Regions from separate parts of the Streptomyces sp. NPDC047706 genome, predicted to be linked through region 3. Evidence: riboswitches for the same ligand, from Rfam matches in the RefSeq annotation. Region 3 holds a riboswitch; each other region holds the start of a gene.
What was found. Region 3 has a riboswitch for thiamine pyrophosphate ahead of thiO (glycine oxidase ThiO). Riboswitches for the same ligand answer to the same signal wherever they lie in the genome.
Positions count from the first base shown of each region.

Region 1: linked by a shared signal. The riboswitch ahead of ACGF8A_RS09185 (thiamine ABC transporter substrate binding subunit) and the one ahead of thiO (glycine oxidase ThiO) in region 3 are both predicted to bind thiamine pyrophosphate.
Region 2: linked by a shared signal. The riboswitch ahead of thiC (phosphomethylpyrimidine synthase ThiC) and the one ahead of thiO (glycine oxidase ThiO) in region 3 are both predicted to bind thiamine pyrophosphate.

Region 1 is NZ_JBIDCW010000006.1:93,052-100,146, reverse strand. It holds gene frr (ribosome recycling factor) at 1-305, shown strand, start outside; gene ACGF8A_RS09200 (phosphatidate cytidylyltransferase) at 305-1,429, shown strand; gene ACGF8A_RS09195 (FAD-dependent monooxygenase) at 1,550-3,250, shown strand; gene rlmN (23S rRNA (adenine(2503)-C(2))-methyltransferase RlmN) at 3,542-4,648, shown strand; TPP riboswitch at 4,670-4,788, shown strand; gene ACGF8A_RS09185 (thiamine ABC transporter substrate binding subunit) at 4,912-5,982, shown strand; gene ACGF8A_RS09180 (ABC transporter permease) at 5,958-7,095, shown strand, end outside.
Region 2 is NZ_JBIDCW010000039.1:34,233-41,327, reverse strand. It holds gene ACGF8A_RS32645 (LacI family DNA-binding transcriptional regulator) at 1-1,061, shown strand, start outside; gene ACGF8A_RS32640 (metallophosphoesterase) at 1,265-2,368, shown strand; gene ACGF8A_RS32635 (hypothetical protein) at 2,562-3,428, shown strand; gene thiC (phosphomethylpyrimidine synthase ThiC) at 3,550-5,346, opposite strand; TPP riboswitch at 5,340-5,529, opposite strand; gene ACGF8A_RS32625 (YibE/F family protein) at 6,774-7,095, shown strand, end outside.
Region 3 is NZ_JBIDCW010000010.1:92,465-99,559, reverse strand. It holds gene ACGF8A_RS14490 (hypothetical protein) at 1-656, opposite strand, end outside; gene metF (methylenetetrahydrofolate reductase [NAD(P)H]) at 713-1,636, opposite strand; gene thiE (thiamine phosphate synthase) at 1,769-2,425, opposite strand; gene ACGF8A_RS14475 (Rv2175c family DNA-binding protein) at 2,562-2,927, opposite strand; gene ACGF8A_RS14470 (NAD(P)/FAD-dependent oxidoreductase) at 3,005-4,222, opposite strand; gene ACGF8A_RS14465 (hypothetical protein) at 4,303-4,641, opposite strand; TPP riboswitch at 4,694-4,807, shown strand; gene thiO (glycine oxidase ThiO) at 4,804-5,970, shown strand; gene thiS (sulfur carrier protein ThiS) at 5,967-6,167, shown strand; gene ACGF8A_RS14450 (thiazole synthase) at 6,171-6,968, shown strand; gene pknB (Stk1 family PASTA domain-containing Ser/Thr kinase) at 7,086-7,095, shown strand, end outside.

The sequences.
Region 1 (7,095 bases), on a different contig from region 3:
CCGACCTGGGCGTCAACCCGAGCAACGACGGCAACATCATCCGGGTGGTGTTCCCCGAGCTGACCGAGGAGCGCCGGCGCGAGTACATCAAGGTCGCCAAGGGCAAGGGCGAGGACGCCAAGGTGTCCATCCGCTCCGTCCGCCGCAAGGCCAAGGACGCCATCGACAAGCTCATCAAGGACGGCGAGGTCGGCGAGGACGAGGGCCGTCGTGCGGAGAAGGAGCTCGACGACACCACGGCGAAGTACGTCGCCCAGGTGGACGAGCTGCTCAAGCACAAGGAAGCCGAGCTGCTCGAGGTCTGATGAACGACTCTCCCTGGGGGGCGCCGCCCCGCGCCGGGTACTGGGGGCCGTCCGACCGGGGGCCTGTCCAGGGGGCCGCCCCGGCGGGTCCCACGTACGATGCGCTGGACGCGCAGCAGACTCGCCCCATGCCCATCGTGCCCGACGTATCCGCTCACGGCGGAAGCCAGGATGACGACCGGGGGGCCGCTCGGCTGGGCGGCTCCTTGTTCCGCGACGAGAGCCCGTCGGCGCCGCCCTACGGCGCGGTGCCGCAGAATCCGGAGCCCATGCACGACGCCCCGCAGCCGGCAGCCGCACCGCAGAAGAAGAGTGCGGGCCGTGATCTGGGCGCGGCGATAGGGGTCGGGGCCGGACTCGGCGCGGTGATCATCACGTCCCTGTTCATCGTCAAGGCGGTGTTCGTCGGGGTCGTGGCGGTGGCCGTCGTGGTGGGCCTGTGGGAGCTGACCAAGCGGCTGGAGGAGCGCAAGGGCATTCACGCGCCGCTGGTGCCGCTGGCGGTCGGCGGCGCCGGGATGGTCGTCGCCGGGTATGTGCGGGGACCCGAGGGCGCGTGGGTGGCGATGGCGCTCACCGCGCTGGCGGTCCTGGTCTGGCGGATGACGGAACCACCGCAGGACTACCTGCGGGACGTCACGGCCGGCGTCTTCGCCGCCTTCTACGTCCCGTTCCTCGCGACGTTCGTCGCGATGATGCTGACCGCGCAGGACGGGCCGCAGCGGGTGTTCATGTTCCTGCTGCTCACCGTGGTCAGCGACACCGGCGCGTACGCCGTCGGATGGCGGTTCGGGCGGCACAAGCTCGCCCCGCGCATCAGCCCCGGCAAGACCCGCGAGGGCCTGCTGGGAGCGGTCAGCTTCGCCATGGCCGCCGGTGCGCTGTGCATGCAGTTCCTCATCGACGACGGCACGTGGTGGCAGGGCCTGCTCCTGGGCCTCGCGGTCGCCGCCAGCGCCACTCTGGGCGACCTCGGCGAGTCGATGATCAAGCGCGACCTCGGCATCAAGGACATGGGCACGCTGCTGCCGGGGCACGGCGGGATCATGGACCGGCTGGACTCGCTGCTGCCCACCGCTCCGGTGGTGTGGCTGCTGCTGGTGCTGTTCGTGGGATCCAGCTGAGCGGTCGTCTGTGCTGAGGAGCCCCTGCCCTTCCCATGGGCGGGGGCTCTTTCCGTGCCGCCGTGCCCGAGCTGCGGTGCGGGAGCCGCGCTGCGAGGCTGAAGTCACGGGAGGTGCGGGATGGACACCGACGTACTGATCGTGGGGGCCGGCCCGGTGGGCCTGACCGCGGCCGCCGAACTGCGCCGGCACCGCATCCGCTGCCGCATCGTCGACCGGCTCGCGAAGCGGCTGCCGTACGCCAAGGCCGTGGGGATCCAGCCGCGGACGCTGGAGCTGTGGGACCGCATGGGCCTGGTGCGCGCGGCCCTCGACACCGCCGTGCTCATGCGGGGGCAGCTGCTGTACGTCAACGGTGAGGAGCAGGGCCGGATCGACCTCGAACTTCCGGCGGAGGTCCCGTACCGGTTCGCCGCACTGCCGCAGTACGAGACCGAGCGCATCCTCGAGGAGTATCTGGCACGCTTCGGAACGCGGATCGAGCGGGGCACCGAGCTGCGGTCGTTCACGCAGGACGGGGACGGGGTCACGAGCCGGCTCTCCACCGGCGACGGGGAGGAGCGCGAGATCCGGTCCCGTTTCCTCGTCGGGTGCGACGGCGCGCACAGCACCGTCCGCAAGGTCCTCGGGATCGGTTTCGGCGGCGGCGCGTTCCCGGAGGAGTACATGCTCGCGGACGTCGAGGTGGACTGGGACCTGCCCCAGGGCTACGGCGTAAGGGCCATGCACTACGGCGACGGCGCCCTCGACGACCTGCTCGTCTGCATCCCGCTGCCCGGGCGCTCCCGCTACCGCATGTCCATGCTGGTCCCACCCGAACTGTCGACCCGAGCGGGACACCTCCGGCGCGAACCCGGGGCCGACAAGGCCACGAACGGGCTCGGCGAGGCCACGCAGGGGCTCGGCCACGGCACGGACACGCCCGGCGACGTGACGCACGGACTGGAAGGCGGCCGCCGGCCGGCACTGGAACACATCCAGGCCGTGCTCGACCGGCTCTCCCCGCAGCCGACCACCGCCTCGGCCATGCGCTGGTCCTCGATCTTCCGCATCAGTCACCGCCTGGCGGACCGCTACGGCGACGGCAGGGTGTTCCTCGCGGGCGACGCCGCGCACATCCACCCGCCAACCGGCGCGCAGGGCATGAACACCGGCATCCAGGACGCCTGCAACCTGGCCTGGAAGCTGGCCCTCGCCGTGCGGGGAACGGCCCACCCTCGGCTGCTCGACAGCTACGACGCCGAACGGCGGCCGATCGGCGAGGAGGTCGTGGGCCGCACGGTCCGGCACGCCCGGGAAGGCATCCAGGCCGACCCCGACGACCCCGACGACCCCGCCACGATCATGATGCGGGAGGCACAGCTGCTGGTCGCCTACCCGGACAGCCCTGTCGTAGGACCCCGGACCCCGGGCCTCACCGGCCCCGATGCCGGTGACCGGGCACCCGACTGCGGCGGCCTCACCGACAGCGTCGCCGCCTACCCGATGCGCCTGTACGACGTACTCCGCGAGCGTGATCACGTCCTGCTGCTCTACGCGGACGAGGACGGGCAGGCGGACACCTTCGCGGACCTGGCAGCCAAGACGCGTACGGCGAGTCACGACCAGGTGGCGGTGTACGCGGTGCTCGCCGCCGGGGTGGACGCCGGCCGGGCCGGGCTGCCGGTGCTGTGGGACAGCCGGGGCGAGTTCCGCGGCGGCTACCGGGCCGAAGGCCCCACCGCCCTCCTCGTCCGCCCCGACGGTCACCTCGGCGCGCGGGTCACCCCGGCGTCGGTGGAGCGGCTGACCGCTCACCTTTCCCAGGTCTTCGGGCCCTGACTCGTACTCGGCACGCCCTTGACGCTCTCCCGCGTCGACCGCACGGCGGTCGGTCACCCGCACCGGACGACGACCGGCGGGCCGCACAACCCAGGTGGAGGTCCTTCCGGGCGGCTGCTGCAGCCGTGGAGCGGCGGGCAAGGTGCAGCGGTCAGGATGCGCGGCCCCGTCTGCCGGGCCGACACCGGGCGTCCGAGGGCGCTCGGCGACGACCGGTGACAGCTGCCGACGACCGTCGTAGCCGGCGGCAGCCGCAGGTCACCCAAGTGGATCTGCGACACTGGTACAGCCATGCCTAAGCCCGGAGAACTCACATTCGTCGCCCCCCGCGGAGCCAAGAAGCCGCCGCGGCATCTTGCCGATCTCACGCCTGCGGAGCGCAAGGACGCTGTTGCCGAGATCGGTGAGAAGCCGTTCCGTGCCAAGCAGCTCTCGCAGCACTACTTCGCGCGGTACGCGCACGATCCGGAGCAGTGGACCGACATCCCGGCCGGGTCGCGGGGGAGGCTGCGGGAGGCGTTGCTGCCCGAGCTGATGACCGTCGTGCGGCATCTGTCGACGGACGAGGGCACCACCCGTAAGACGCTGTGGCGGCTGTTCGACGGGACGCTCGTGGAGTCGGTGCTGATGCGCTACCCGGACCGGGTGACCATGTGCATCAGCTCGCAGGCGGGCTGCGGGATGAACTGCCCGTTCTGCGCCACCGGGCAGGCCGGGCTCGACCGCAACCTGTCCACCGCCGAGATCGTCCACCAGATCGTGGACGGCATGCGGGCGCTGCGCGACGGCGAGGTGCCCGGCGGGCCCTCGCGGCTGTCGAACATCGTCTTCATGGGCATGGGCGAGCCCCTGGCCAACTACAAGCGCGTCGTCGGTGCCATCCGCGCGCTCACCGACCCCGAGCCGGACGGGCTCGGGCTGTCGCAGCGCGGGATCACCGTCTCGACCGTCGGACTGGTGCCGGCGATCCACCGCTTCGCCGACGAGGGCTTCAAGTGCCGGCTGGCGATCTCGCTGCACGCCCCGGACGACGAGCTGCGCGACACCCTCGTGCCCGTGAACACGCGCTGGAAGGTGCGCGAGGTGCTCGACGCCGGGTTCGACTACGTCCAGAGGTCCGGGCGGCGGCTGTCCATCGAGTACGCGTTGATCCGGGACATCAACGACCAGGCCTGGCGCGGTGACCGGCTCGGCCGGCTGCTCAAGGGCAAGCCCGTGCACGTCAACCTCATCCCGCTGAACCCGACCCCGGGCTCCAAGTGGACCGCGTCCCGGCCCGAGGACGAGAAGGCGTTCGTGGAGGCCATCGCCGCCCATGGTGTACCGGTCACGATCCGGGACACCCGTGGTCAGGAGATCGACGGGGCGTGTGGTCAGCTCGCGGCCACCGAGCGGTAGTCTGACGCCGTACACATCTTCATATTCCGGCAGGGGAGCGCCACAGCGCTGAGAGTGCGGCAGCCATATCTTGGGTGGGCCGCAGACCCTCTGAACCTCGCCCAGGTCATTCTGGGTAGGGAGATCGGTCGTCACTCGAGCTGTTGCGCCCTGCCCGGGAACCCGTTCCAGGTCCCGGGCAGGGCCGCGTCTCTTCCTGGTCACCCAGGAGGAAATCAGTGAGCAACACCAGGAAGTTCACAGCCGTCGTCGTCGGGCTGGGCATGGTCACGCTGTCCGCGTGCGGGGCCTCGGGATCCGGCGGTGAAGGCTCGGACTCCAAGACGGTCACCCTCGTCAGCCACGACTCGTGGGCCGTGTCCAAGAGCGTGATCGCCGCCTTCGAGAAGCAGTCCGGCTACCACATCAAGGTCCTCAAGGACGGCGACGCCGGCCAGGCCGTCAACAAGGCCGTCCTGACCAAGGACAACCCGCAGGGCGACGTCCTCTTCGGCGTCGACAACACCCTGCTGTCCCGCGCGCTCGACAACGGCCTCTTCCAGCCGTACGAGGCGAAGGACGCCGACCTGGTCAAGCCGGAGTACCGGGCCGACCAGGAGCAGCACCGCGTCACCCCCGTCGACACCGGCGACATCTGCGTCAACTACGACAAGGCCTGGTTCGGCGAGCGCAAGCTGGACCCGCCGAAGACCCTCGACGACCTGGCCGACCCGGCGTACAAGAATCTCCTCGTCACCGAGAACGCCGCCACCTCCTCACCCGGCCTCGGCTTCCTGCTCGGCACGGCCGCGAAGTACGGCGATGGGGGCACCTCCCGCTCCAGCGGAGCCGAGAGCGGGGGAGGCTGGGAGGACTACTGGAAGAAGCTCAAGGCCAACGGTGTGAAGGTCGTGGACGGCTGGGAGCAGGCCTACAACGAGGAGTTCTCCGGTTCCGCCAGCGGCAGGAAGGCGGGCGGCGACCGGCCGCTGGTCGTGTCGTACGCCTCCTCGCCCCCCGCCGAGGTCGTCTTCGCCGATCCGAAGCCCAAGACCGCGCCCACCGGCGTGGCCATGGGCACCTGCTTCCGGCAGGTCGAGTACGCCGGGCTGCTGAACAACGCGAAGAACCCCGAGGGCGGCAAGGCGCTGCTCGACTTCATGCTCACCAAGCAGTTCCAGGACGACATGCCGCTGAACATGTTCGTCTACCCGGTGCGCGAGGGGGCCCAGGTGCCCGCGGAGTTCGTGAAGTACGGCCCGCAGGCCGAGGACCCCGGGACCCTGGACCCGGCGAAGATCGCCGAAAACCGTGACGAGTGGGTCAAGTCGTGGACGTCGCTCGTACTCAAGTAGCCGCCAGGGCCCGCGGGAACGCGGCGCGGCTCGGGCTTCTCGCCCTGCCCGTCGCGTTCTTCGCCGTCTTCTTCGCCTATCCCGTCGCCGCGATCGTCGGCCGTGGGCTGAAGGCCGACGGGAGCTGGCAGTTCGGGCGGATCGCCGACGTCCTCGCCCAGTCCGGCATCCGGCACGTCCTGTGGTTCACCACCTGGCAGGCGCTCGCCTCGACCGCGCTGACGCTGCTGATCGCGCTGCCCGGCGCGTATGTGTTCGCCCGCTTCGACTTCCCCGGCAAGCAGGTGCTGCGGGCGGTCGTGACCGTGCCGTTCGTGCTGCCGACCGTCGTGGTCGGCACGGCGTTCCTGGCGCTGGTCGGGCGCGGCGGGCTGCTGGACGACCTCTGGGGCGTACGGCTGGACACCACGGTGTGGGCGATCCTGCTCGCGCACGTCTTTTTCAACTACGCGGTCGTCGTACGCACGGTCGGCGGGCTCTGGGCGCAACTCGACCCACGTCAGGAGGAGGCCGCGCGGATGCTCGGGGCGTCACGTCTGAGCGCCTGGCGGAGCGTCACCCTGCCCGCGCTGGGGCCGGCCGTGGCCGCCGCCGCCCTGATGGTCTTCCTGTTCACCTTCACCTCCTTCGCCGTGGTGCAGATCCTCGGCGGACCCACCTTCTCCACCCTCGAAGTGGAGATCTACCGGCAGACCACGGAGGTCTTCGACCTCGCCACCGCCGCCGTGCTGACGCTGGTCCAGTTCGCCGCGGTGGGCGCGGTGCTCGCCGTGCACGCCTGGACCGTACGGCGGCGGGAGTCCGCGCTGCGGCTGGTGGACGCGTCCGTGACCGCGCGCCGTCCGCGCGGTGCCGGGCAGTGGGCGCTGCTGGCCGGTGTCCTCGCCGTGGTCGCCCTGCTGCTCCTGCTGCCGCTGGCCGTGCTGGTGCAGCGCTCGCTCGACGCCCCCGGGTTCGGCTATTACCGGGCGCTGACCAGCGAGGACGGCGGCACCTTCCTGGTCCCGCCGATCGACGCGATCGGCAACTCGCTGTCGTACGCCGTGGCCGCCACCGCGATCGCCGTACTGGTCGGCGGGCTCGCTGCGGTGGCGCTGACCCGGCGGGACGCGG
Region 2 (7,095 bases), on a different contig from region 3:
GCAGTCGGCCGGGCCGGGCGGGCATCAGAGACGTGGCCGCCGCCGCCGGAGTCTCCATCACGACCGTCTCCGACGCCCTCAACGGCAAGGGGCGGCTCCCGGACGCCACCCGGCGCCATGTCCGCGAGGTCGCCGACCGGCTGGGGTACCGCCCCTCGGCCGCGGCCCGAACCCTCCGTACCGGCAAATCCGGACTGATCGGTCTGACGGTGACGACGTACGGGGATGAACCTTTCACCTTCACGGAGTTCGCGTACTTCGCCGAGATGGCACGCGCCGCCACCTCGGCCGCGCTCGCCCGCGGCTACGCTCTGGTCATCCTGCCCGCGACCTCCCGTCACGACGTCTGGTCCAACGTCGCCCTCGATGGCACCGTTGTCATCGACCCCTCCGACCAGGACCCGGTCGTCAGCGAACTGGTCAGGCAGGGTTTACCTGTCGTCTCCGACGGCCGCCCGGCCGGCTCGCTCCCGGTCACGGCCTGGGTCGACAACGACCACGAGGCCGCGGTGCTCGGCATCCTCGACCACCTCGCCGAGGCCGGCGCCCGCCGGATCGGCCTGCTGACCGGTACCACCACGGACACGTACACCCACCTGTCCACCACGGCGTACCTGCGCTGGTGCGAGCGTGTCGGGCAGGACCCCGTGTACGAGGCGTACCCCGCGCACGACCCCTGCGCGGGCGCCGTCGCCGCCGATCGCCTGCTCGCCCGGCCCGACCGGCCGGACGCCGTCTACGGCCTGTTCGACCCGAACGGCACCGACCTGCTCGCCGCCGCCCGCCGCTACGGTTTGCGCGTACCCGACGATCTGCTGCTCGTGTGCTGCAGCGAGTCCACCGTGTACGCCAACACCGAGCCGCCCATCACCACGCTCTCCCTGAAGCCGCGCCGGATCGGCACGGCCGTGGTCCAGCTGCTCATCGACGCCATCGAAGGTGCCGATTCGGACCAGCCGGTCGAGCAGGTCATACCGACAGAGCTGATCGTGCGCACCTCGTCGCAGCGGCGTTCCCCGCGCACCACCGTCAGCCCGCCGCGTACGCCCGAGGGGGGCTAGCGCACCACGCCGGGGTGACGGCGAACGGTCACCGGGCAAGGTAAAGCCCGGCCCAAACGGGGCGAAAGCCGCGATGATCCTGCGTCCTGTTCCGATTCACCACCCCTGGGTCATCACACGGCGCGATCCGCATTCCTATGATGGGCCCACGACACCGCGGGCCGCTGCGACCAGGCAGTCCGATGGGGTGCAGATGCGGCGCGATGGTGGAGGGGTCGATGACTCAGGGGGCCGGTCAGGGACCCGAGGTGGAGCGGACGGCAACGCTGCGTGACTTCCGGGTGCCCGCTTACGTCCACGAGACCGGCCCGTACGTCCACGGCACGCACCCCGGTGAGGTCACGAGCCCCGTCGCCGATCCGGTGGACCATCCGGAGGCGTACACGCCCACGGAGCGCGACCTGCCCGTCATCAACCGAGGTGACACGGTGCAGGTGACGGTCGATCCGTCAGCCCTGCCGGAGCAGCAGCCGCAGTCCACCAACGGTCCCGGACCTCTGTACGTCGTCGGCGACGTACACGGCTATTTCGACGAGTTGCTGGCCGCCCTCCGGGCCAAGGGCCTCATCGACGACGCCGGCCAGTGGTGCGCGGGCACCGCGCGACTGTGGTTCCTGGGCGACTTCACCGACCGCGGCCCCGACGGCATCGGCGTGATCGACCTCGTGATGCGGCTGTCCGCCGAGGCCGCCGCGGCCGGAGGCTACTGCAAGGCCTTGATGGGAAACCACGAGCTGCTGCTGCTCGGCGCCAAGCGGTTCGGCGACACGCCTGTCAACTCCGGCGCGGGCACTGCCACCTTCCAGGCGGCCTGGCTGCTCAACGGCGGCCAGAAGACCGACATGGACCGCCTCCAGGACCACCATCTGCAGTGGATGGCCCGCCTGGACGCGCTCACCGAAACCGACGGTCACCTGCTCGTCCACTCGGACACCACCGCGTACCTCGACTACGGCGACTCCATCGAGGCCGTCAACGACAACGTCCGCGAGGCCCTCACCCGTAACGACGCGGACGAGGTCTGGGACCTGTTCCGCAAGTTCACCAAACGCTTCTCCTTCCGCGACGAGGGCGGCGCCGACGCCGTTCGCTCACTGCTCGATACGTACGGCGGTACCCGCATCGTTCACGGCCACAGCCCCATTCCCTATCTGCTCGGCGAGGTCGGCTCCGAAGACGGCGAGGACAGCACCGGTCCGGTGGTCGACGGGCCGCACGTGTATGCCGACGGCCTCGCCATCGCGATGGACGGCGGCGTGACCATGGCCGGAAAGCTGCTGGTCCAGCAACTGCCGCTGGATAACTGAGCTTTCCCTGGGCAGGCGTACCCGGACGGCGGGCCGGCGCACCACCGCGCGGGCCAGGTGCCAATTTCTGGAAACCCCCTGTCACGGCGCACCGTCACCGCTCTACCATCGCCTTATCCGTAGCAGGCTCCCCTCCGTTTCTGCCCGACGGCTCGTCAGCGTGCGAGCCCCAAGCCCTACGGAGCATCGGGGGATGCACATGAACAGCGTTCCGCAGCACCTGTTGAGCGAGGACCGCCAGGATTACGAGCGGCTCCTCGACGAGGCGCTGCGCTCCGCACACCACCGGCCCGAACTGGCTGCAGTGGGACAGCGGCTCAACCCGGAACAGCTGCGCACCATGGCGCTCAACGCCACCGCACTCATCACGGCGGCCGCGGCGACCGAGTACCAGCATTACGTGAAGGTCCGCGAGGAACTGCGCCGCCCGGCGCCGTCCACCCCGGCGGCCACCCGCGAATCCGGCTCCAGCGAGCCGGGCACGGGTGGCGTGGGGCTCGCCACCACCATGGGAGAGGCCGCCGCCGAGACCGTCGGCGCGGGCGCCGTGGCCGTCATCGCGGTCCTGGCACCCGTCCTGGCCGGAACGGCCGCGGCGATCTTCCTGCTCGTCGGCTACACCCTGAAGATGCTCGACCCCGAGCCGGGCATCGCTCAAACAATGGTCACCACCGGGTGGGTGTTCGGCGCCGTGACCGCGGTCGCCATCCTGCTCGCCGCCGTCGGCCTGTTGATCACCGCTCTGAGCAACAGGCCGACGCTGAATTCCGGACCGTACGACGAACTCAGCCAAGAGGTGGCAGGCGCCAGGGAGGCCTGGCGCCGGGCTTTGCTGGAGAACGGCATCCTGCCGTTCCTCCGGGAGGCCCTCACCACCCCTGATCCGGCCGCGCTGCGGCGTGCGGCCCCGACGATCCCGACCAGTCGGATGCCGCACCTGGGCTACGACCGTCCGGGCTTCACCAGTCCCGGTGACGGCCCGTCGGGCTCACGCCCGAGCTTCACGAGCCCGGACTACTCCAGCCCGGACTTCGGAGGCCCGGACCACAAGCCGGAATGACCTCCGGCTTGCGCCCCCGTGGTGCGCAAGCCGGAGGTCCGGCGCCGGCGTGCTGTCGGGTGCGGGCTGGACCGAGACGATGACGGGGCCGCAGGCCAGCGCCCCCGTCCCATCGGCCGGGTCAGTCCGCGATCGGCAGATACACCCGGTTGCCTGCCGCCGCGAACTCCTTCGACTTCTCGGCCATGCCCTGCTCGATCTCCGCCTGCGTGCCGCCGTGTTCACGGCGGATGTCCTGGGAGATCTTCATCGAGCAGAACTTCGGTCCGCACATCGAGCAGAAGTGTGCCGTCTTGGCGGGCTCGGCCGGGAGGGTCTCGTCATGGAACTCACGGGCTGTGTCCGGGTCGAGGGCGAGGTTGAACTGGTCCTCCCAGCGGAACTCGAAGCGGGCGTCGGACAGCGCGTCGTCCCATTCCTGCGCACCCGGGTGCCCCTTGGCGAGATCGGCCGCGTGGGCCGCGATCTTGTAGGTGATGACGCCGGTCTTGACGTCGTCACGGTTGGGCAGGCCCAGGTGTTCCTTGGGCGTGACGTAGCAGAGCATGGCCGTGCCCCACCAGGCGATCATCGCGGCGCCGATACCCGAAGTGATGTGGTCGTACGCCGGCGCGATGTCCGTCGTCAGCGGGCCGAGGGTATAGAACGGAGCTTCATCGCAGATCTCCTGCTGAAGGTCGATGTTCTCCTTGATCTTGTGCATCGGGACATGTCCCGGGCCTTCGATCATGGTCTGTACGTGGAAACGCTTCGCGATCCGGTTGAGTTCCCCGAGAGTGCGCAGTTCCGCGAACTGCGCCGCGTCGTTGGCGTCCGCGATCGAGCCGGGCCTCAGGCCGTCGCCGAGCGAGTACGTGACGTCGTAGGCGGCGAGGATCTCGCACAGTTCCTGGAAGTTCTCGTACAGGAACGATTCCTTGTGGTGGGCCAGGCACCACGCCGCCATGATCGAGCCGCCGCGCGAGACGATCCCGGTCTTGCGGTTCGCCGTCAGCGGCACATACGCCAGACGCACGCCCGCGTGGACCGTCATGTAGTCCACGCCCTGCTCGGCCTGCTCGATGACCGTGTCCTTGTAGATCTCCCAGGTCAGCGCCTCGGCCCGGCCGTCGACCTTCTCCAGAGCCTGGTAGAGCGGCACCGTGCCGATGGGGACGGGGGAGTTGCGCAGCACCCACTCGCGCGTGGTGTGGATGTTGCGGCCCGTGGACAGGTCCATGACCGTGTCGGCGCCCCAACGGGTCGCCCAGGTCATCTTCTCGACCTCCTCCTCGATGGAGGACGTGACCGCCGAGTTGCCGATGTTGGCGTTGACCTTCACCAGGAACCGCTTGCCGATGATCATCGGCTCGATCTCCGGGTGGTTCACGTTCGCGGGCAGAACGGCCCGCCCCTCAGCGATCTCCTCACGCACGACCTCGGGCGAGACGTTCTCCCGGATGGCCACGTACTCCATCTCGGGCGTGATCTCCCCCCGTCGTGCATACGCGAGCTGCGTGACCGCCTGACCGTCCCGGCTGCGACGCGGCAGGCGCGGGCGGCCCGGGAAAACAGCGTCGAGGTTGCGCAGCCCGCCACGCGGCGACGTGTGCTTGATCCCGTCGTCCTCGGGACGGACGGGACGGCCCGCGTACTCCTCGGTGTCGCCGCGGGAGATGATCCAGTTCTCCCGCAGCGGTGACAGACCGCGGCGGACGTCGGTTTCGACGAGTGGATCGGTGTACGGGCCTGATGTGTCGTACAGCGTGACCGACTGCCCGTTGGTGAGGTGCACCTGACGGACCGGCACATGCAGGTCGGGGCGGGAGCCCTCGACGTACGCCTTGTGCCAGCCGATGGACTTCCCGGCCTCCCCGTTGATCGCGTCCTCGGTCGCGTTCTGGGTGGAGGCAGGCGTGCGTGCGTCCTTGTTGGCCATGAGACCGATCTCCCTACGCCGGCATTACCCGGTAACAGGTTCGGCGGTCGACGCAGCGGTTTCCGTCTGTCGGCGTTTCATGGGAAACATCACTCGTGCCGAGTCACGTTCCACGTGAAACATCGCGAAGACGGAGGTCAGCGCCCTCTCAGCCCGGTGCTCCGAGCTCCCGCGTTTACAAAGGTGCCCCCACGCTAGCGTCAATTCGGGCGCGGTGAACAGAGGGCCCCAGCCGTTCTTGCGATGATCGGTCGGTGACCTCGAATCAGCAGCCCCCGTTCCCGCCGCAGGAACCGCCGCGCGGAACCGGCTCCGGCACGGGGTCGGAACGCGGCTCAGATGTGGTCGGGGGTGGCACCGCTCCGGGCAGGGGGCCCGATATGGGCCGAGGTGCGCCTGGGGCGGGGCGGGGGGACGCTTCTGGCGGTGGCCGGGGCGGTGCCGCCCCTGGCATGGGGCAAGGGAATACTCCGGGTCGTGGCCGGGGTGGTCCTTTCGGCATGGGTGTAGGTGGCATCGGCGTGAGTGACATGGGCGTGGGTGGCGGATCCGGCTCGGGTCCGCGTGAGCGGGCTGACTTCGGACCGGGCTTCGGGCCGGGGGGCGGGCCTGGCGACCGGTCGGGCTACGGGCCGGGGGGCGGGCCTGGCGACCCGTCGGGCTACGGTGCGGGAGAGGGGTCACGGTTCGGCTCGGGTGGCGGACCCGGCTTCGACTCGCCTGGTGGGTCGGGCCTGGCGTCGGGTGGCGAACCCCGCTTCGGCTCAGGAGGGGCTCCCGGCTCGGGTTCGGATGGCGGGTCGGGCTTCGGGCAGGATGGATCCGCCTCCGGAGTGGGCTCGGGTGGCCGGCGCGAGCACGGGGCCGGTGCCGGGGGCGTGCCCGGGCAGGGCCCCGGTACCGGGGACGGACTGGAGCGTGCTGCTGCCGCGGATGGTGGCCGGGGCCACGGGTTTGGAGAGGCCGGTGGCTACGGCCACGGCGGTGGTTCTGACCAGGGCAGTGGACAGGACTGGGGCAGTGATCAGGGCCAGGGCAGTGGACAGGACTGGGGCAGTGATCAGGGCCAGGGCAGTGGACAGGACTGGGGCAGTGATCAGAGCCAGGGCAATGGACAGGGCTGGGGCAGTGATCAGAGCCAGGGCAATGGACAGGGCTGGGGCAGTGATCAGAGCCAGGGCAATGGACAGGGCTGGGGCGGTGGGCACGGCCACGGTGAGGGTCGCGGCCACTCCGGGCCGGGTGGAGACCGATCACACGGCCTTGGGCCCGGCGGCGGCCAACAAGGTTCGGGCAGCGGACAGGGGCCCGGCAGTGGCCAAGGACGCGGCCACGGGCACGACGACGGCCCGGGACACGGCTCCGGCGGTGGACAGGGTCACGGCCACTCGCACAGCCACGCCCACGGCCCCGCGGCCCCCGTATCCATGCACCTGCGCAAGGTCATCGCGGCGGTACTCATTCCTTTCGCCGCCGCTGTCGTGGTCGGCCTCGCCGTTCTGTGGCCCGGCGGTGCTCCGCCGCACGAGCGCACGGGCGTCGGCTTCGACCGGCAGACCCAGCAAGCCACGGTCACCAAGATCGAGGAGCTGCCCTGCGACCGCGTCAACGGCTCGGCGAACACACCGAACGGTGACACGTCCACCGCCGAGGGCTCCTCGGCCCAGCAGCAAGCGGTCGGCACCTGCAAACGCGCGACGATCCGGATCGACACCGGCGAGGACAAGGGCCGCACCTTCACCGAGATCG
Region 3 (7,095 bases):
TGGCCGGTGGTGTCGTAGCCGTACTGCTGCTGGCCGTAGCCGGAGTAGCCGTCGTAGGCGTAAGCCTGGTCGGCGGACTGGGCCGCCGCCGCGTACTGGTCCTGGGCCTGGCCCTGGGTGGCGTACCCGCCGGTGTCGCCGTAGACACCGTAGGAGCCCGTGTCGTCGGGCATCGGCTGCGGCTCGTACACGGAGGTGGTCTCGGCGGCGGTCGCGGCGCCGGGGCGGGCGGGGGTGAAGACGTCGTCGCGCTCGTGGTCTTCCTGGCCGTAGCCGGTGCCGCCCTGCTCGTACCTGCCCTCGCCGTCGCCGTAGCCGGACGCCTCGAGGTCGGAGACCTCCAGGGTCGGGTCCTGGTGCTCCGGCTCACCGCGGCGGCGCTTGCTGCCGCCCAGGGTGGGACGCCCGGTGACCGCCCAGCCGGCCGCGAAGCCACGGCGGAACGACAGCGTGACGTAGGTCTGGCCGACCGCGAAGGCGGCGGCGCCGAGGCCGATCACGATGACGGACGGGATCAGTACCCCGACCACGACACCGAGGAAGCCGGCGAACGCCAGCAGGCGCCAGCGAAGCCGCGCCTTGTACTGCAGCAGCACCTCGCCGAGCAGCCACAGCGCGACGATGCCGAACGCGATGTAGAGGACCGTCCAGCCCATGTACGCCCCTCTCCCAGTGGCCGTTACGCAGTGTGTCGTATGAGCGTGCGACCGGTCTAGGCCCGCGGGGGGTGGTGCGGGCCCAGGTTCTCGTAGATTTCCAGGGTCGCCGTGGAGTTGTTGAGCGTGATGAAGTGCAGACCCGGCACTCCCTCCGCCAGCAGCCGTGCGCAGAACTCCGTGGCGAACTCGATCCCGATGGAGCGTACAGCGGACGGATTGTCTTTCGCTGTGAGGATCCGCTCTTTCAAGGCGGACGGGATGTGAGCGTTGCTGAGCTGCGGCAGCCGCTCCAGCATCCGCACACTGGTCACGGGCATGATCTCGGGGATGACCGGCGTCTCGCAGCCCGCGGCGGCCACTCGGTCACGCAGTCGAAGGTAGGACTCCGGCTGGAAGAACATCTGTGTGATCGCGTAGTCGGCGCCGGCCCGGCACTTGTCGACGAAGTGCCGGGCGTCCGTGTCCCAGTCCGCGGAGCGCGGGTGCATCTCCGGGAAGGCCGCGACGCCGACGCAGAAGTCTCCCGACTCCTTGATGAGGCGGACGAGTTCGGCGGCGTAGGTCAGACCCTCGGGGTGCGGCACCCACTCCCCCATCGGGTCGCCGGGCGGGTCGCCGCGCAGGGCCAGCATGTTGCGGATGCCGGCGTCGGCGAACTGGCCGATCACATTGCGCAGCTCGCCGACCGAGTGGTCGACGGCGGTGAGGTGGGCGACCGGGGTGAGCGTGGTGTCGGCGACGATCTGCTGCGTCTCCTTGACCGTGCTCGCGCGGGTGGATCCGCCGGCTCCGTACGTCACGGAGACGAAGTCGGGGGCCACCGCCTCCACCCTGCGCAGCGCGTTCCACAGGCTGCGCTCACCCTTGGCGGTCTTCGGCGCGTAGAACTCGAACGAGTACGTCGTCTTGCCGGCGGCGAGCATGTCGCGCACGGTGCGTGCACGATCAGTCCTGGTGGATGCGGTTCCGAGGGCCATAGGGGCAGGTTAGCCAGGGGGTGCCTGTCCCCCAACCGGATGCAGGGAATTTGCCTGGATTGTCGGCTTGTTGTCCACCCCTTGGACACCGTCCGGTCACATCGGGTCACGCCCCCGAGGCCGCCGACGGCTTCAGACGCCTCGCAACCGCTTCGCGAACTCCGCCGCCGCCGTGCCCGGATCGTCGGCCTCGGTGATCGCGCGGACGACGACGACCCGGCGGGCGCCCGCGTCCAGGACCTGGTCGAGGTTGCCGAGGTCGATGCCGCCGATGGCGAACCAGGGACGGCCGGTGCCCAGCGCCGCCGTGTGCCGGACCAGGTCGAGGCCGGGGGCGTGGCGGCCGGGCTTGGTGGGGGTGGGCCAGCACGGCCCGGTGCAGAAGTAGTCGACCCCCTCCTGGACTGCCGCCGCCGCGGCCTCGGACGCCGCGTGCGTGGACCGGCCTATGAGGATGTCGTCGCCGAGGATCGCCCGGGCCGCGGGGACCGGGAGGTCGCCCTGGCCGAGATGGAGCACACCGGCGCCGGCGGCGTGGGCGACGTCCGCGCGGTCGTTGACGGCGAGCAGCTTGCCGTGCCGGGCGCAGGCGTCGGCGAACACCCCGAGGTGCTCGAGCTCCTCGGCGGCCTCCATGCCCTTGTCGCGCAACTGCACGATGTCGACCCCGCCGGCCAGGACCGCGTCCAGGAACTCGGGCAGGTCGCCCTGGCGCTTGCGGGCGTCCGTGCACAGGTAGACACGGGCGTCGGCGAGCCGGGCGCGAGCGGTGGCGGCGGTGTCGGGCATAGGTGGGTCCCCCCGTGGATCGGTACCTCTGGATGTGTCTGCCGCCGGCGTACGGGCCGCGCGGGCGCTCGGCCCCGGGGGCCGGGCCCGCGGGCCCGGCCCGTACGCCGGACAGCCTTCTCGGGTCGGGCTGGGATCAGACGGCGAGTGCCTGGGCCCGCCGCTTCACCTCCGTGCCGCGATTCTCGCCGAGCGCCTGCGCGGGAGTGCCGGGCAGGCTCGGGTCGGGGGTGAAGAGCCACTCCAGCATCTCTTCGTCCGTGAAGCCGTCGTCCCGCAGGAGCGTCAGGGTCCCGGACAGGCCCTTGACGACCTTGTCCCCGTCGATGAAGGCGGCGGGGACGTGCAGCGCACGGTTCTCACCGCGGCGCACGGCGATGAGCTGGCCCTCCTTGACCAGCTGCCGCACACGCGTCACCTCGACGCCGAGCATTTCGGCGATGTCGGGGAGGGCGAGCCAGGCGGGGACGAGAGCATCGATCTTTGCGTCAATCTCGGTCACGGGAACAAGCCTGCCATCCCCCACTGACACTCGGAAGTCAGCCCCGCCCACCAACCCCTTTGACCTGCGGCGACGCGTTAGGCCGTGGCCGCCTTCAGCGGGCGCGCCGGGTCGGCGAGCAGCTCCGGGCTCATCGCGGCCGCGGCCTCGATCAGCCGCCGGCCCTGCGCCAGGTCCCGAGGGCGGCCCACGGCGAGCAGGGCGACCAGCCGGCCCTCCCGCAGCCAGCACACCGACCAGGCGGGCCCCGCCGGGTCTCCGCGCCACACGGTGGCGTCGGCGCACGCGTGGTGCCCGGCGTACTGGACGAAGCGCCCGAACTGCTCTGACCAGAAGTACGGGACCGGGTCGTAGACGGCCGGTGCCTCGCCGATGATGTTCGCCGCGATCGTGCGGGGGCCCTGCAGGGCGTTGTCCCAGTGGTGCACCATCAGCCGCTCGCCGTACCGCGCCGAGGGGAAGGACGCGCAGTCACCCACGGCGTAGACGTCCGGCGCCGAGGTGCGCAGGTGGTCGTCGGCCAGGACCTCCCCGTGCCGGCCGAGCTCGATGCCGGAGCCGGCGAGCCTGCGTGTGGCGGGCCGGGCGCCGATGCCGACCACGACGGCGCCGGCGGGTACCCGCGATCCGTCGTCCAGGACGACCGCCCCGGGCTCGACCCGCTCCACGCGCGCGTGCGTGCGGAGGACGGCGCCGCTGTCGGCGTACCAGGCGCTCATCGGCGCGGCCACGTCGGCGGGCAGCGCCCCGGCGAGGGGACGGTCCGCGGCCTCGACGACGGTCACCGCGCAGCCCGCCTCCCGGGCGGCGGTGGCGAACTCCGCGCCGATCCAGCCCGCGCCGACGACCACGATGTCGTGCTGCCGGGCGAGCACCGGCCGCAGCCGCTCGGCGTCGTCCAGGGTACGCAGCAGGTGCACGCCCGGGACGCCCTCGGCGCCGGGCAGGGTGACGGGTTCCGCTCCGGTGGCCAGGACCAGCACGTCGTACGGCACCGGCCCGGCCTCGGTGTCCAGCTCGTGGTCACCGGGGCGCACACCGGTCATCTCACGCCCGAGGTGCAGCTCGATGCCGAGCGCCTCGAAGTCGACGTCGAAGGCGGAGTGCTCGGCCGTGCCGAGCAGGACCGCCTTGGACAGCGGCGGCCGGTCGTACGGCTGGTGGGGCTCGGCGCCGATCAGCGTCACCGCGCCGTCGAAGCCCTGTTCCCGCAGGGCGACCGCGGTCTGCACCCCGGCCATGCCCGCGCCCACGACGACCACGCGCCGCGCCTGTGCCCTCGTCTGCTCGCTCACCTGATCACCATAGACACCTGACAGTTTGTCAGTAAGGGGGGCGGTGCCCGTTGCGCGGTCCCCCGTGCCACGGGCCACCGCTAGCCGAGCTGCTCGACCGCGCTCGTCCCGCTGCCGGCCTGCGACTCCCACTCCCAGCTCTCCTCCAGCCGGACCCGCCCGTCCGGCAGTTCCACGACGGCCGACACACAGTGCCCCGAGGACGTCGTCCCGTCCCGCTTGAGCTGCACGTACCGGAAGTCCAGCCGGTCCCCCGCGCGCGTCCCCACGAGGTACCCGCGGACGACGTCCCCACCCGCGTACTCGGCCCAGACCTCGCCGTCCTCCTCGTGGTACGTGAACCGGGTGCGCGTACCCACCTGGCCCGGGGCCTGGTCGGCGACGGGAGCGAGGACGAGGCCGTCCAGTGAGCGGGGCATGCCAGGCGGCTCCCTTACAGAGGGGCGGAGTCAAGAGCTAGGGTGGCCACCGTAAAGCACTCGCGGGAGCCCGGACGCACCGGGCTGAGAGGGAGGCTGGGCGGCCTCCGACCGTACGAACCTGATCCGGGTCATGCCGGCGAAGGGAGGGGCGCGGTACCCGTGTCGTCTTCTGCACGCACCTCGGACGTCCTCGTCATCGGGGGCGGAATCATCGGTCTGGTCACGGCCTGGCGTGCCGCGCAGCGCGGACTCGCCACCGCCGTGGTGGACCCGGAACCGGGCGGCGGGGCCGCCCAGGTGGCGGCCGGCATGCTGGCCGCCGTCACGGAACTCCACTACGGCGAGCAGACCCTGCTCGGTCTGAACCTCGCGTCGGCCCGCCGCTATCCGGATTTCGCGGCCGAACTCACCGACCTCACCGGTCACGACCTCGGCTACCGCCGCTGCGGCACCCTCGCCGTCGCGCTGGACGCCGACGACCGCGCCCATCTGCGCGAACTGCACGCCCTGCAACGGCACACGGGGCTCGACTCCGAGTGGCTGTCGGGCCGGGACTGCCGCCGCCTGGAGCCGATGCTGGCGCCGGGTGTGCGCGGCGGGCTGCGGGTGGACGGCGACCACCAGATCGATCCGCGGCGGCTCGCGGCGGCCCTCGTGGCCGCCTGTGAGCGGGCGGGTGTCGTCTTCCACCGGGAGTGGGCCGAGCGGCTGCTGGTCGTCCGGGAGCGGGCGACGGGCGTCGTCACGCGCGCGGGGGGCGAGCTGGCCGCCGCGCAGGTGGTGCTCGCCGCCGGCAGCCTCAGCGGGCGGCTCGCGGGCGTCCCGGACGCCGCAGTGCCGCCCGTGCGGCCGGTCAAGGGGCAGGTGCTGCGGCTGACCGTGCCGGCGCGCCTCGCGCCGTTCCTGAGCCGCACCGTGCGCGCGGTGGTCCGCGGCAGCCACGTCTACCTGGTGCCGCGGACGAGCGGTGAGCTGGTCGTCGGCGCCACCAGCGAGGAGCTGGGCTGGGACACGACGGTCACCGCCGGGGGCGTGTACGAGCTGCTGCGCGACGCGCACGAGCTCGTCCCGGGGCTCACCGAGCTGCCGCTGACGGAGACCAGGGCGGGCCTGCGGCCCGGCTCGCCCGACAACGCGCCCCTGCTCGGACCTACGGGGCTGGACGGTCTGCTGCTGGCCACCGGCCACTACCGCAACGGCGTCCTGCTCACCCCGGTGACCGGTGACGCCATGGCGCACGTCCTGACGACCGGTGAACTTCCGGACGAGGCCCGTCCCTTCACGCCGAAGCGCTTCAGCGCCGCACTCACGGAGCAGCCCGCATGATCATCTCCGTCAACGGGGAGCCCCGCCGGATCGCCGACGGGACGGCTCTCGACGCCCTCGTACGCACCCTCACCGCGGCGCCCTCCGGAGTGGCCGCCGCCCTCAACGAAACCGTCGTCCCGCGTACCCAGTGGCCCGCCACACCCCTTTCGGAAGGGGACCGTGTCGAGGTCCTCACCGCCGTCCAAGGAGGCTGACCCATGGCCGACGATCCGTTTGTCCTCGGAGGTACGACCTTCACCTCCCGGCTGATCATGGGCACCGGCGGCGCGCCGAGCCTGGACGTGCTGGAGCGCGCGCTGATCGCCTCCGGGACCGAACTGACCACCGTCGCGATGCGGCGCGTCAACCCCGGCGTCCACGGCTCCGTGCTGTCGGTGCTGGACAAGCTGGGCATCCGCGTGCTGCCCAACACGGCCGGCTGCTTCACGGCCGGTGAGGCGGTGCTGACCGCCCGCCTCGCGCGCGAGGCGCTGGGCACCGACATGGTCAAGCTGGAGGTCATCGCCGACGAGCGCACCCTGCTGCCCGACCCGATCGAGCTGCTGGACGCCGCGGAGACGCTGGTGGACGACGGCTTCACGGTGCTGCCGTACACCAACGACGACCCCGTCCTCGCCCGCAAGCTCCAGGACGTGGGCTGCGCCGCGATCATGCCGCTCGGGTCGCCGATCGGCTCCGGCCTCGGCATCCGCAACCCGCACAACTTCCAGCTGATCGTCGAGCACGCGCGGGTGCCGGTGATCCTGGACGCGGGAGCGGGTACGGCGTCGGACGCGGCGTTCGCGATGGAGCTGGGGTGCGCGGGTGTGATGCTCGCCTCAGCGGTGACCCGGGCGCAGGAGCCGGTGCTGATGGCCACCGCCATGCGCGGCGCCGTGGAGGCGGGGCGGCTGGCCCGGCGGGCGGGGCGTATCCCGAGGCGCCACTTCGCTCAGGCGTCGTCGCCGGTGGCGGGCACGGCCGCACTGGACCCGGAACGGCCCGCCTTCCAATGACCCGGTACGGCGCCGAGGGCACAGTCGGGTAAGGCACGTCACAGGTCGGCTGCAGTACCGCCCCGATGGTCCGGGAACCGGCCGGTGGTGTCGGTGACGGCTCGTACACTCGCCTGCGTGGACACGA